Linked DNA regions of Allochromatium vinosum DSM 180. The protein of the gene in region 2 interacts with the protein of the main gene of each other region in a pairwise test. Links are inferred from orthologs where the notes say so. Each region holds a gene or a part of one and is shown on either strand. Other genes may lie near its edges.

Region 1 (2,952 bases), 670 kb from region 2 along the record:
TCTACTGGCTCAAGGTCTACGAGTTGCCGCAGGCCGGACGCGGCGCGCGCGGGCGACCCATGGTCAATCTGCTGCCGCTGGAAGCTGGCGAGCGCATCACCACCCTGCTGCCGGTACGCGACTACGAGGACGGCTCCTTCGTGTTCATGGCCACCAGCGCCGGCACGGTCAAGAAGACCCCGCTCAAGGACTTCTCGCGTCCGCTCTCGCGCGGCATCATCGCCATCGACCTGCGTGAAGACGAGCTGCTGGTCGGCGCGACCATCACCGGCGGCGAGCAGGATCTGATGCTCTTCACCTCGGCGGGCAAGGCGGTGCGCTTCTCCGAGAGCCATGTCCGCTCGATGGGACGCGCAGCGCATGGTGTGCGCGGCGTGATGCTCCAGGAGGGACAGCGGGTGATCGCCCTGGTCGCGCCCGAGGACGGCGGCACCGTGCTCAGCGTCACCGAGAACGGCTATGGCAAGCGCACCGACGTCGATCAGTTTCCGACCAAGGGGCGTGGCACCCAGGGCGTGATCGCCATCGACACCGCTGAGCGTAACGGCGCTCAGGTCGGCGCGATCCTGGTCCATCCGGGCGACGAGATCATGCTGATCGCCGACGACGGCACTCTGATCCGCACCTCGGTCGATCAGATCCCGGTGGTCGGACGCAATACCAAGGGCGTCAAACTGATCAATCTCGGCGAGGGCCAGCGACTGGTCTTCGTCGAACGCATCGCCGCCCTGGAGGGCGACAAGGAAACGGGCGAGGAGGCCGCCGAGGACAGCGAGGCGTCCGTGGCGGACGACGCCTAGCCTCGATCGAACCGCTCACCGCATCCTACGGGATGTCCACCGCAGAACACTCAACCCATGGGGAATGTCAGAATGGCTCGCGTCTATAACTTCAGTGCCGGTCCCGCGATGCTGCCCGAGGCGGTCCTGGCCCAGGCCCGCGACGAGATGCTCGATTGGCGCGGCAGCGGCATGTGCGTGGCCGAGATGAGCCATCGCGGCAAGGAGTTCATGTCCATCGCCGCCGAGGCCGAGGCCGATTTGCGTGAGCTGCTCGCGATTCCGGCCAATTACAAGGTGCTGTTTCTGCAGGGCGGCGCCTCGCTCCAGTTCGCCATGATCCCCATGAACCTGCTGCGCGGGGCCGAGGGCGCGGACTACATCAACACCGGCTCCTGGTCGAAGAAGGCGATCGCCGAGGCGCGTCACTATGGCACCGTGAACGTCGCCGCGACGACTGAGTCGAGCAAGTTCACCCGCGCGCCGGCCCAGGACGAGCTGAATCTGAGCGCCGATGCGGCCTATGTCCACTACACGCCGAACGAGACCATCGAGGGCGTCGAGTTCCCCTATGTGCCCGAGACCGGCGACAAGCCGCTGGTCGCCGACATGTCCTCGACCATCCTGTCGCGTCCCATTGATGTGTCCAAGTTCGGGCTGATCTATGCCGGTGCGCAGAAGAACATCGGTCCGGCGGGCCTGACCATCGTCATCGTGCGCGAGGATCTGATCGGCCAGCCGATCAACGGCACGCCGACCATGCTCGACTACAAGATCCACGCCGACAACGACTCCATGTACAACACCCCGCCGACCTATGCCTGGTATCTGGCGGGTCTGGTGTTCAAGTGGCTGAAGGACATGGGCGGTCTGGCGGCGATGGCCGATGTCAATGCACGCAAGGCCAGGAAGCTCTATGACGTCATCGATGCGTCGAGCTTCTATGCCAACCCGGTTGCGCCGACGGATCGCTCCTGGATGAACGTGCCCTTCACCCTGGCCAACGCCGAGCTGGACGAGGTCTTCCTCAAGGAGGCTAAAGCCGCTGGGCTGACCACGCTCAAGGGGCATCGCTCGGTCGGCGGGATGCGCGCGAGCATCTACAACGCCATGCCCGAGGCGGGGGTGGATGCGCTGGTGGCCTTCATGCAGGAGTTCGAGCGTCGCAACGGCTGATAGGCCGATGCAAGATGCGGCGCGCTTTTGGCGTGCCGCATCGGTTCGACTTCAATGTCTGACGTATTGCTTTCAGCCGTCGAGCCGAAAGACGGGGATGCGCCTCCGATCAATCGGCGCGCACGGCCCGCAGGCGTGCCAGGATTTCGCCATCGGCGTCGAGCAGGAACAGACGCCCGTCCTCGATCCGATAAGTATTCACCTGTCCAAGCAGATCAGCATAGGAGCGTGCCTGCTCTGCGCGACCATCGGTGGCGGCGCAGGCCATGCGCGTGGTCGCGATCGGGCCGAACGACAGTGACGCCTTGGAGTGCGTAAAGCCGCTCAGATAACGATTGCAGCCGTCCGAGCCGCTGATTCGTCCGCGCGGGTCGAAGCTCAGGTCGATCGTGGTGCCCCGGATCGGGTTGGCCAGTATCCCCTGAGCGTCGACTAGGGCTTCGGCCACCCAGGTGTAGCCTTCCAGCGTGTTTGCCGTGGTGTCCGCTGCACTCGTCGCCGCGCCGATCCGGGTGAAGCTCAGCACGGTATCGTCCCGATCATCGGTCAGCTCCAGACGATCCGGGACATAACGGTAGCGCGTCACACTTTGGAGCGCCTTGAAGATCGCCGCTTCCTGCTTCATCAGCGGTTCGGGGCAGGCCATGCGGGTCGCCGCCAGGCCCTCGCCAAAGCGAAAATCGGTGCCTTCAACCCTATAGTCGCCCTGAACCCGGTTACAGCCGGTACTGCCCGAGAACCGGCCATCCTCGAACCGAAACTCTGTCGGGCGCGAGCGGGGCGCGACGTTGTTCACACCGGAGTCGCTTCGATAGGCCGTCAGGCGCCAGTCGAGTCCCTCGAATGGAACCGGCACTGGAATCGGCTCCGGGCCCGGTTCCTCCGCGATCGGAGCGGGTGGCGCGGGTTCGGACGTCTGTGCCTGGGCCTGAAGCGGTCCCGACAGCACCAACAGCAGTCCACATCCAGTGATCGTGCGCAAGAGATCGGGCATGGT
Region 2 (6,923 bases):
ACCGATTTCGTGCTGTCGGCCGAGATCATCGTCATCACGCTCGGCACGGTCGAACAGGCCAGCTTCCTGACCCAGATCCTGGTGCTGACCGGAATCGCGATCGTCATGACTATCGGCGTCTATGGTCTGGTCGCCGGAATCGTCAAGCTCGACGACGCCGGACTCTATCTCAGCCGCCGCCCCGGCACGGATTGGCGGGCGGTCGCGGTGCGCGCCTTCGGTGGCGTCCTGCTGCGCGCCGCGCCCTGGCTGATGAAGGCGCTGGCCGTCGCCGGAACCATCGCCATGTTCCTGGTCGGCGGCGGCATCATCGTCCATGGTCTGCCCGTCCTGCATCACGCGATCGAACATCTCGGCGCATCGCTCGGCGCAGTCGCTGCGATCGGTCCCCTGCTCGGCGCGCTGACGCCCCTGGTCGTGAATGCGCTGGTCGGTCTGGCGGCGGGCGCGGCCGTGCTGGCGGCCTGGACCTGGACCCGTGCACGTCTGGAACAGCGCTGAATGAACCCGCTCGCCACGCTGCCCGCCGTCAGCCGTCTGCTGTCCGAGCCGGAGATCCTCGCGCTCAGTGAACGGCACGGTCTGGCCGTGATCACCCGCCTCATCCGCGAGACCCTGGCCGAAGCCCGAGCGGCGGCACGCGACGGTGCGCCCGTCCCGGAGACGGCCCGTCTGATCGAACAGATCGATGCGCGGGCCTCGGCACTGGCTCGCCCCCGACTGCGCCCGGTCTTCAACCTGACCGGCACGGTGCTGCACACCAACCTCGGGCGCGCGCCCCTGCCCGAGGAAGCGATCGAGGCACTGGTGACGGCCGCGCGCCAGCCCTGCGCGCTCGAATATGCGCTCGAAGACGGTCGGCGCGGCGATCGTGACGCTCTGGTCGAGGAACTGTTGTGCGAACTCACGGGCGCGGAGGCGGCGACCGTGGTCAACAACAATGCCGCCGCCGTCTTCCTGCTGCTCAATACCCTGGCGCCGAAGAAGCAGGTCATCGTCTCGCGCGGCGAGCTGATCGAGATCGGCGGCGCCTTCCGCATCCCCGACATCATGACGCGCGCCGGAGCCAGGCTGGTCGAGGTCGGCACCACCAACCGCACCCATCTCAAGGACTTCAGCACGGCCATCGGTCCGCGCACGGCGATGCTGATGAAGGTCCATGCCAGCAATTATGCGATCCAGGGGTTCACCAAGGCGGTGCCGGAACGCGAACTCGCCGGGCTGGCTCATGCCCATGACCTGCCCTTCGTCGTCGACCTGGGTTCGGGAACCCTGGTCGACCTGGAACGCTGGGGGCTGCCGCACGAGCCGACGCCGCGCGAATCTCTCGCCGCCGGTGCGGATCTGGTGAGCTTCTCGGGCGACAAGCTGCTCGGCGGACCGCAGGCCGGACTGCTGGTCGGACGGCGCGATCTGATCGCGGCGATCAAGGCCAATCCGCTCAAGCGCGCCCTGCGCGTCGGCAAGATCACCCTGGCCGCGCTCGAAGCCGTGCTGCGGCTCTATCGCGATCCGGACCGGCTCGCCGAGCGTCTGACGACCCTGCGCTATCTGACCCGCCCGACCGCCGAGATCCAGGCCGTCGCCGAGCGACTGTTCCCGACCCTGCACGCCGCGCTGGCGCCGCTGGATCTGAGTCTGGAGATCGTCCCGCTCCGGTCGCAGATCGGCTCCGGTTCGCTGCCGGTCGATCGGCTGCCTTCGGCCGGTTTCGCCATTCGCGCGCCCGACAGGAAGACCGGACGGCTGCATCGGCTCGAAGCGGCCTGGCGCGCGCTGCCGCGCCCGGTCATCGGGCGTATCGAGGACGACGCGCTCCGGCTCGATCTGCGTTGTCTGGCGCCCGAGGACGAGGCCGAATTCGCCGCTCAGCTGGCCGGCACCGACTGGCTGGAGGCCGTCCCATGCTGATCGGCACGGCCGGACACATCGACCACGGCAAGACCACGCTGGTCAAGGCGCTGACCGGCGTGGACGCGGACCGACTGCCGCAGGAGAAGGCGCGCGGCATCACGCTCGATCTGGGCTATGCCTATACGCCGCTGGCCGACGGCTCGGTGCTCGGGTTCGTCGATGTACCGGGGCACGAGAAGCTCGTCCACAACATGCTGGCGGGGGCCACCGCCATCGATTTCGTGCTGCTGGTCATCGCCGCCGATGACGGTCCCATGCCCCAGACGCGCGAGCATCTGGAACTGCTCGATCTGCTCGGGTTGAGCCGGGGCGCCGTGGCCCTGACCAAGATCGACGTCGCCGCGCCCGAGCGGCTCGACGCGGCCCGGCACGCGGTGCACGAGCTGCTGGCGGGCACGGCACTAGCCACGTGTCCGCTGTTTCCGGTATCCGGGCGCACGGGGGACGGCGTGGACGCCCTGCGCGATCATCTGGAACGTGAGGCGACCGCCTTCGTGCCTCCGGCCGCGGGCGGGCGTTTTCGGCTGGCCATCGACCGCGCCTTCTCACTGTCCGGTGTCGGCACCGTGGTCACGGGTACGGCCCATGCCGGAACCGTCGCGGTCGGTGAGACGCTGATGCTCGCCCCGCCGGGACTGAAGGCGCGCGTGCGCGGTCTGCACGTCCAGGATCGGCCCGCCGAGCGCGGTCAGGCCGGCGAACGCTGCGCCCTGGCGCTCAAGGGCGAGTTCGAGAAATCGGACATCCGGCGCGGCCAGTGGCTGGTCGAGCCGAGTCTGGTGCTAGCGCTGAACCGCGTGCAGGGCGAAGTGCGCGTGCCGGCGAGTCAGCCGGCTCTGAGACACATGCAGAGCGTGCATGTCCATCTGGGCACCGAGGACATCGTCGGGCGCGTGGCGCTGCTCGACACGCGGGAGGTCGCGCCGGGCGAACGGGCGTTGGTCGAGCTGCTGCTGGAACGCGAGACTCTGGCTCTGCGCGGCGATCGCTTCATCCTGCGCGATGCCGGCGCTCAGCGCACGGTCGCCGGCGGGCGGGTACTCGACATTTTTCCGCCCACCCGTCACAAACGCACGCCCGAGCGGCTGGCCTTGCTCGATCGCTTGCGTGATGACGATCCGGTCGTGGCGCTGGAATATCTGGCCGACCAGTCGACGACCGGTGTCGATCTGGAGCGTTTCGCCCTGAGCTGGAATCTGGATCGGGACGCGGCGGAAGCGCTGTGGCAGCGCGTCGGGTTGCGGGTGATTCGCGAGGGCGAGACGGTGATCGGCCTCAGATCGGCGGCCTGGGCGGGACTGCGGGCGCGGTTGCTCGACGTTCTGGAACAGGAGCACGCGCGCGCGCCCGACATGATCGGGGTCGAGCCCGAGCGGCTGCGTCGCCTGACTTCGGTCAGGCTGGCGCGTCCGGTCTTTGCGGCGCTACGCGCCGAACTGCTGGCTTCGGGCGCGATCGCGCAGACCCGCACCTGGCTGCATCGGCCGAGTCATCGCGCCAGCGTCAGCGACAGTGACCGTGCGTGTTTCGCGGCGTGGCGGCCGTTGCTGGACGCAAAGCCCTACAATCCGCCGCGCGTGCGCGATGTGGCCAAGGCGACAGGCACGCCTGAGCATGAGGTGCGTCGGCTGTTCAAGCGGCTCGCCCGCGCTGGTGAACTCTATCCCGTGGCGCACGACCACTATTTCACCGCTGGAGCCGTCGCCGAGCTGGCCGGGATCGTGCGTCAGCTCAATGTCGAACAGGGGGCGGCGCGTGCTGCGCCTTTCCGTGACATCCTGTTCAGCGATGGGGACGGCGGGCGCAAGGTCGCCATTGCCATCCTCGAATTCTTCGACCGGATTGGCTACACTCGCCGCGTGCGGGACGATCACGTCCTGCGCCACGACAGCGCCCTGCACGACTTGACGGCGCGCTGACTCAGCCTCTGGAAGAGATCGTTCCCCGGTGGGGCGCCCGGTCTTCAAAACCGGGAGGGGCGGCCAAGCGGTCCCTGGTAGGTTCGACTCCTGCTCTCTTCCGCCAATCCGTCGCTCAATCCCCACGCACCCAGACACGCGGCGATGCGGACGATACCAGACGACCGATGATCGTCGCTGGGACGCCCGCCGTTTGCAGGGCCGCCAGCGCGTCTTCCGCCTGCTCGGGCGCGAAGGTGATCAGCAGCCCGCCCGAGGTCTGGGGATCGGTCAACAGCAGACGCTGCCATTCCTCCAGCGCAGGATCGAACTCCAGCCGTTCAGAATACGCGCGCAGGTTGGTCCTGGCTCCGCCCGGAAAGAGTCCCTGTCGGGCCAGCTCGAACGCCTCGTCGAGCACCGGCACCGCATCGAACCGGAGTTCGGCACCGACGCCGGCACCCGTGACCATTTCCAGCAGATGCCCCAGCAGCCCGAAGCCGGTGATATCAGTCGCCGCGCGCGCGCCCTGCTCGACCATGATCTCGGCGGCACGGGCATTGGCCGTCAGCATCAGCTCGGTGACGCGCCGCAGGCCCTCGGCGCCGAGGCGCTCGTTCTTGATCGCCGTGGTCAGGACTCCGATGCCCAGCGGCTTGGTGAGGACCAGCACATCGCCGGCCTGTCCCGCTCCCTTGCGCAGGATTCGATCCGGATGGATGACGCCGGTCACGGCCAGCCCGAACAGCGGCTCGGGATTCTTGACCGTATGCCCGCCGAGTACGGGCACACCGACGCTGGCCGCGCCCGCGACCAGTCCGCGCAGCACCTCGGCCAGCACGTCGAGCGGCAGGCGCGTATCCGGAAATCCGGCCACCGAGAGCGCCGAGACCGGGCGCGCGCCCATGGCATAGATGTCGGAGAGACTGTTGATGGCCGCGATGCGCCCATAGTCGAAGGGATCGTCGACCACGGGCGTGAAAGCATCCACCGTCGTCACCAGCGCCAGATCCTCGCGCACACGCATGACCCCGCAATCGTCAGGCGTTTCGAGCCCGACGAGCACGTCCGGATGGGGGACGATCGGCAATCCGCGCAGAACCTGCGACAGCTCGGCTGGGCCGAGTTTTGCCGCTCAGCCCGCGCAGGTAGCGAGTTGTGTCAGTCGAATGCGGGTGGATGGATCGAGCATGGCGTGGATCTCTGGAACCGGTCGGCAACAGGTTGAAGTTCTGGGAACGACGGCTAAGGTAGCGCACCGCCCCCCGAAAACCAACCGCTCCGGCTCTTCGCGGCTACAGTGCGCCTGTCGCGGAGTCGGCGCAATCAGGCTCAGGCGCAGGCCTCACCCGTGCCGAGCCAGAAGCCCAGACTCTTGCGAAGGAACTCGTGCCAGGGCATGTAGTGCGAGCCGTCACAGGAAAAATTCAGCCCGACCATGCCGTTGAAGATGTTGAGCGAGCCGGAGCGCAGATAGATGGTCTCGTCCATGAAGCGCAGTTCGCGGAAGGTGTGGAAGACATCGGCGATCCGCGATTCGGGGATCGACGCATCGCTCGGGTAGTCGCGCCGGGGATAGGCCAGACAGATGCCCGGATCGGCCAGATCCTCGTAGTCGAGTAGCCGGTAGCGATAGGGATCGTCCAGCGTCCAGAGCGTGGCGCGCGAGCTGGAGAAGTGCAGCTTGCCGTGGAAGACGCCGTGCGCGGTCATCAGCTCGACCAGGAGCGCCAGCACCTCGTCGATGCGCGCGTCCATCAGGCTCTCGACGCGCTGCTGGCTGAAGAGCCCTCCCCGGATGGCCGGGTCGCCCTTGAGCTGCACCCAGTCGCCGGAGGGCTGATAGAGTTCGCGCGTCAGCGGCAGCTCGCGCAGGTCGAAGTCGGCACCGAGGAAGCCGAGCCAGTTGCCCGACTCGTCCTCGATACGCTGGATCGCGGTCAGTGAGGGGCGGCGCGCGTTGCGGCTGATGTAGACCGGCGAGAGCGAGAAACGCTCGCCGGCCAGCGCCTCGGCCAGATAGGGCCGGTCGCTTCGGTCGCGACCCATATGCTCGGGCAACAGCCCCTGGGGCGAGGCGTTGGCCGTGATCTGGTGTGCGCTCCGGTCGAGCACATAGAGATACTTGCAGGACGGCAGGTTCGGCAGTGCCTCGACCAGGAGCCGCTCCAGGGACGCGCGCTCGGGCCAGCCGTCACGGGCCTGGAGCGCCAGCCGTTCCAGCAGACCGGCCAGCCGCCCGCGCAACAGCAGACGTTGACGGGCGACGGCCGTTTGCAGTGCTTCACTCATGACGTCACCCGCCTGATCCTGGAACGCTTCTAGAGTCCCATCTTCTCGAAGAAGCTCTTGACCCCGTCGAGCCAGGAGTGCGATTGCGGATTGTGCCGCGATCCGCCTTCCTGAACGCTGGCCTCGAACTCGCGCAGCAGCTCCTTCTGGCGGTCGGTGAGATCCACGGGCGTTTCGATCAGCACCCGGCAGATGAGATCCCCGACTACACCGCCGCGCACGGGTTTGACGCCCTTGTTGCGCACCCGGAACATCTTGCCGGTCTGGGTGCCGGGCGGGATCTTGAGCATCACCTTGCCGTCGAGCGTCGGCACTTCCAGCTCGCCGCCGAGCGCCGCCGTGACGAAGCTGATCGGCACCTGACAGTAGAGATTGGCGTCCTCGCGGGTGAAGATCGGATGCTCCATGACCTGAATCTGGACATAGAGATCGCCCGGAGGCCCGCCCTGCTCCCCACGTTCGCCCTCGCCTGCCAGCCGGATGCGGTCGCCGGTGTCGACGCCCGCCGGTACCTTGACCGACAGCGTCTTCTCTTCCTGGATGCGCCCGCGTCCGCGACAGTGCGAACAGGGTTCCTCGATCACCGCACCCGTGCCCCGACACTCGGGACAGGTCTGCTGGATCGAGAAGAAACCCTGCTGCATCCGTACCTGACCATGTCCGCCACAGGTCGGACAGGTCTTGGGCTTGGTGCCGGGCTTGGCGCCGCTACCGTTGCAGAACTGGCAGTCGACCCAGGTCGGCAGCCGGATCTTGACCTCTTTGCCGGCGACTGCCTCTTCCAGCGTCAGCGACAGGTCATAGCGCAGATCGACCCCG

The links. The genes of interacting proteins can lie anywhere in the genome.
Region 1: the proteins of selB (region 2) and serC interact in binary tests that used the Escherichia coli proteins (3 or more experiments, as listed by UniProt). The link is inferred for Allochromatium vinosum DSM 180 from one-to-one orthologs.

The regions. Positions count from the first base shown.
Region 1 is NC_013851.1:2,279,298-2,282,249, reverse strand. The notes cover bases 1-2,913. They hold serC (3-phosphoserine/phosphohydroxythreonine transaminase), read left to right. Parts: upstream 1-872; coding sequence 873-1,955; downstream 1,956-2,913. Other genes in these bases: ALVIN_RS09865 (META domain-containing protein), read right to left, coding at 2,065-2,913; gyrA (DNA gyrase subunit A), read left to right, coding at 1-800. Also shown: more of ALVIN_RS09865, read right to left, coding at 2,914-2,949. UniProt on the Escherichia coli protein: Catalyzes the reversible conversion of 3-phosphohydroxypyruvate to phosphoserine and of 3-hydroxy-2-oxo-4-phosphonooxybutanoate to phosphohydroxythreonine. Is involved in both pyridoxine and serine biosynthesis.
Region 2 is NC_013851.1:1,603,456-1,610,378, reverse strand. What follows is about bases 1,370-4,368. They hold selB (selenocysteine-specific translation elongation factor), read left to right. Parts: upstream 1,370-1,904; coding sequence 1,905-3,833; downstream 3,834-4,368. Other genes in these bases: selA (L-seryl-tRNA(Sec) selenium transferase), read left to right, coding at 1,370-1,911. Outside these bases: ALVIN_RS06870 (DUF808 domain-containing protein), read left to right, coding at 1-501; more of selA, read left to right, coding at 502-1,369; ALVIN_RS06850 (PDC sensor domain-containing protein), read right to left, coding at 5,145-6,104; molecular chaperone DnaJ, read right to left, coding at 6,134-6,923. UniProt on the Escherichia coli protein: Translation factor necessary for the incorporation of selenocysteine into proteins. It probably replaces EF-Tu for the insertion of selenocysteine directed by the UGA codon. SelB binds GTP and GDP.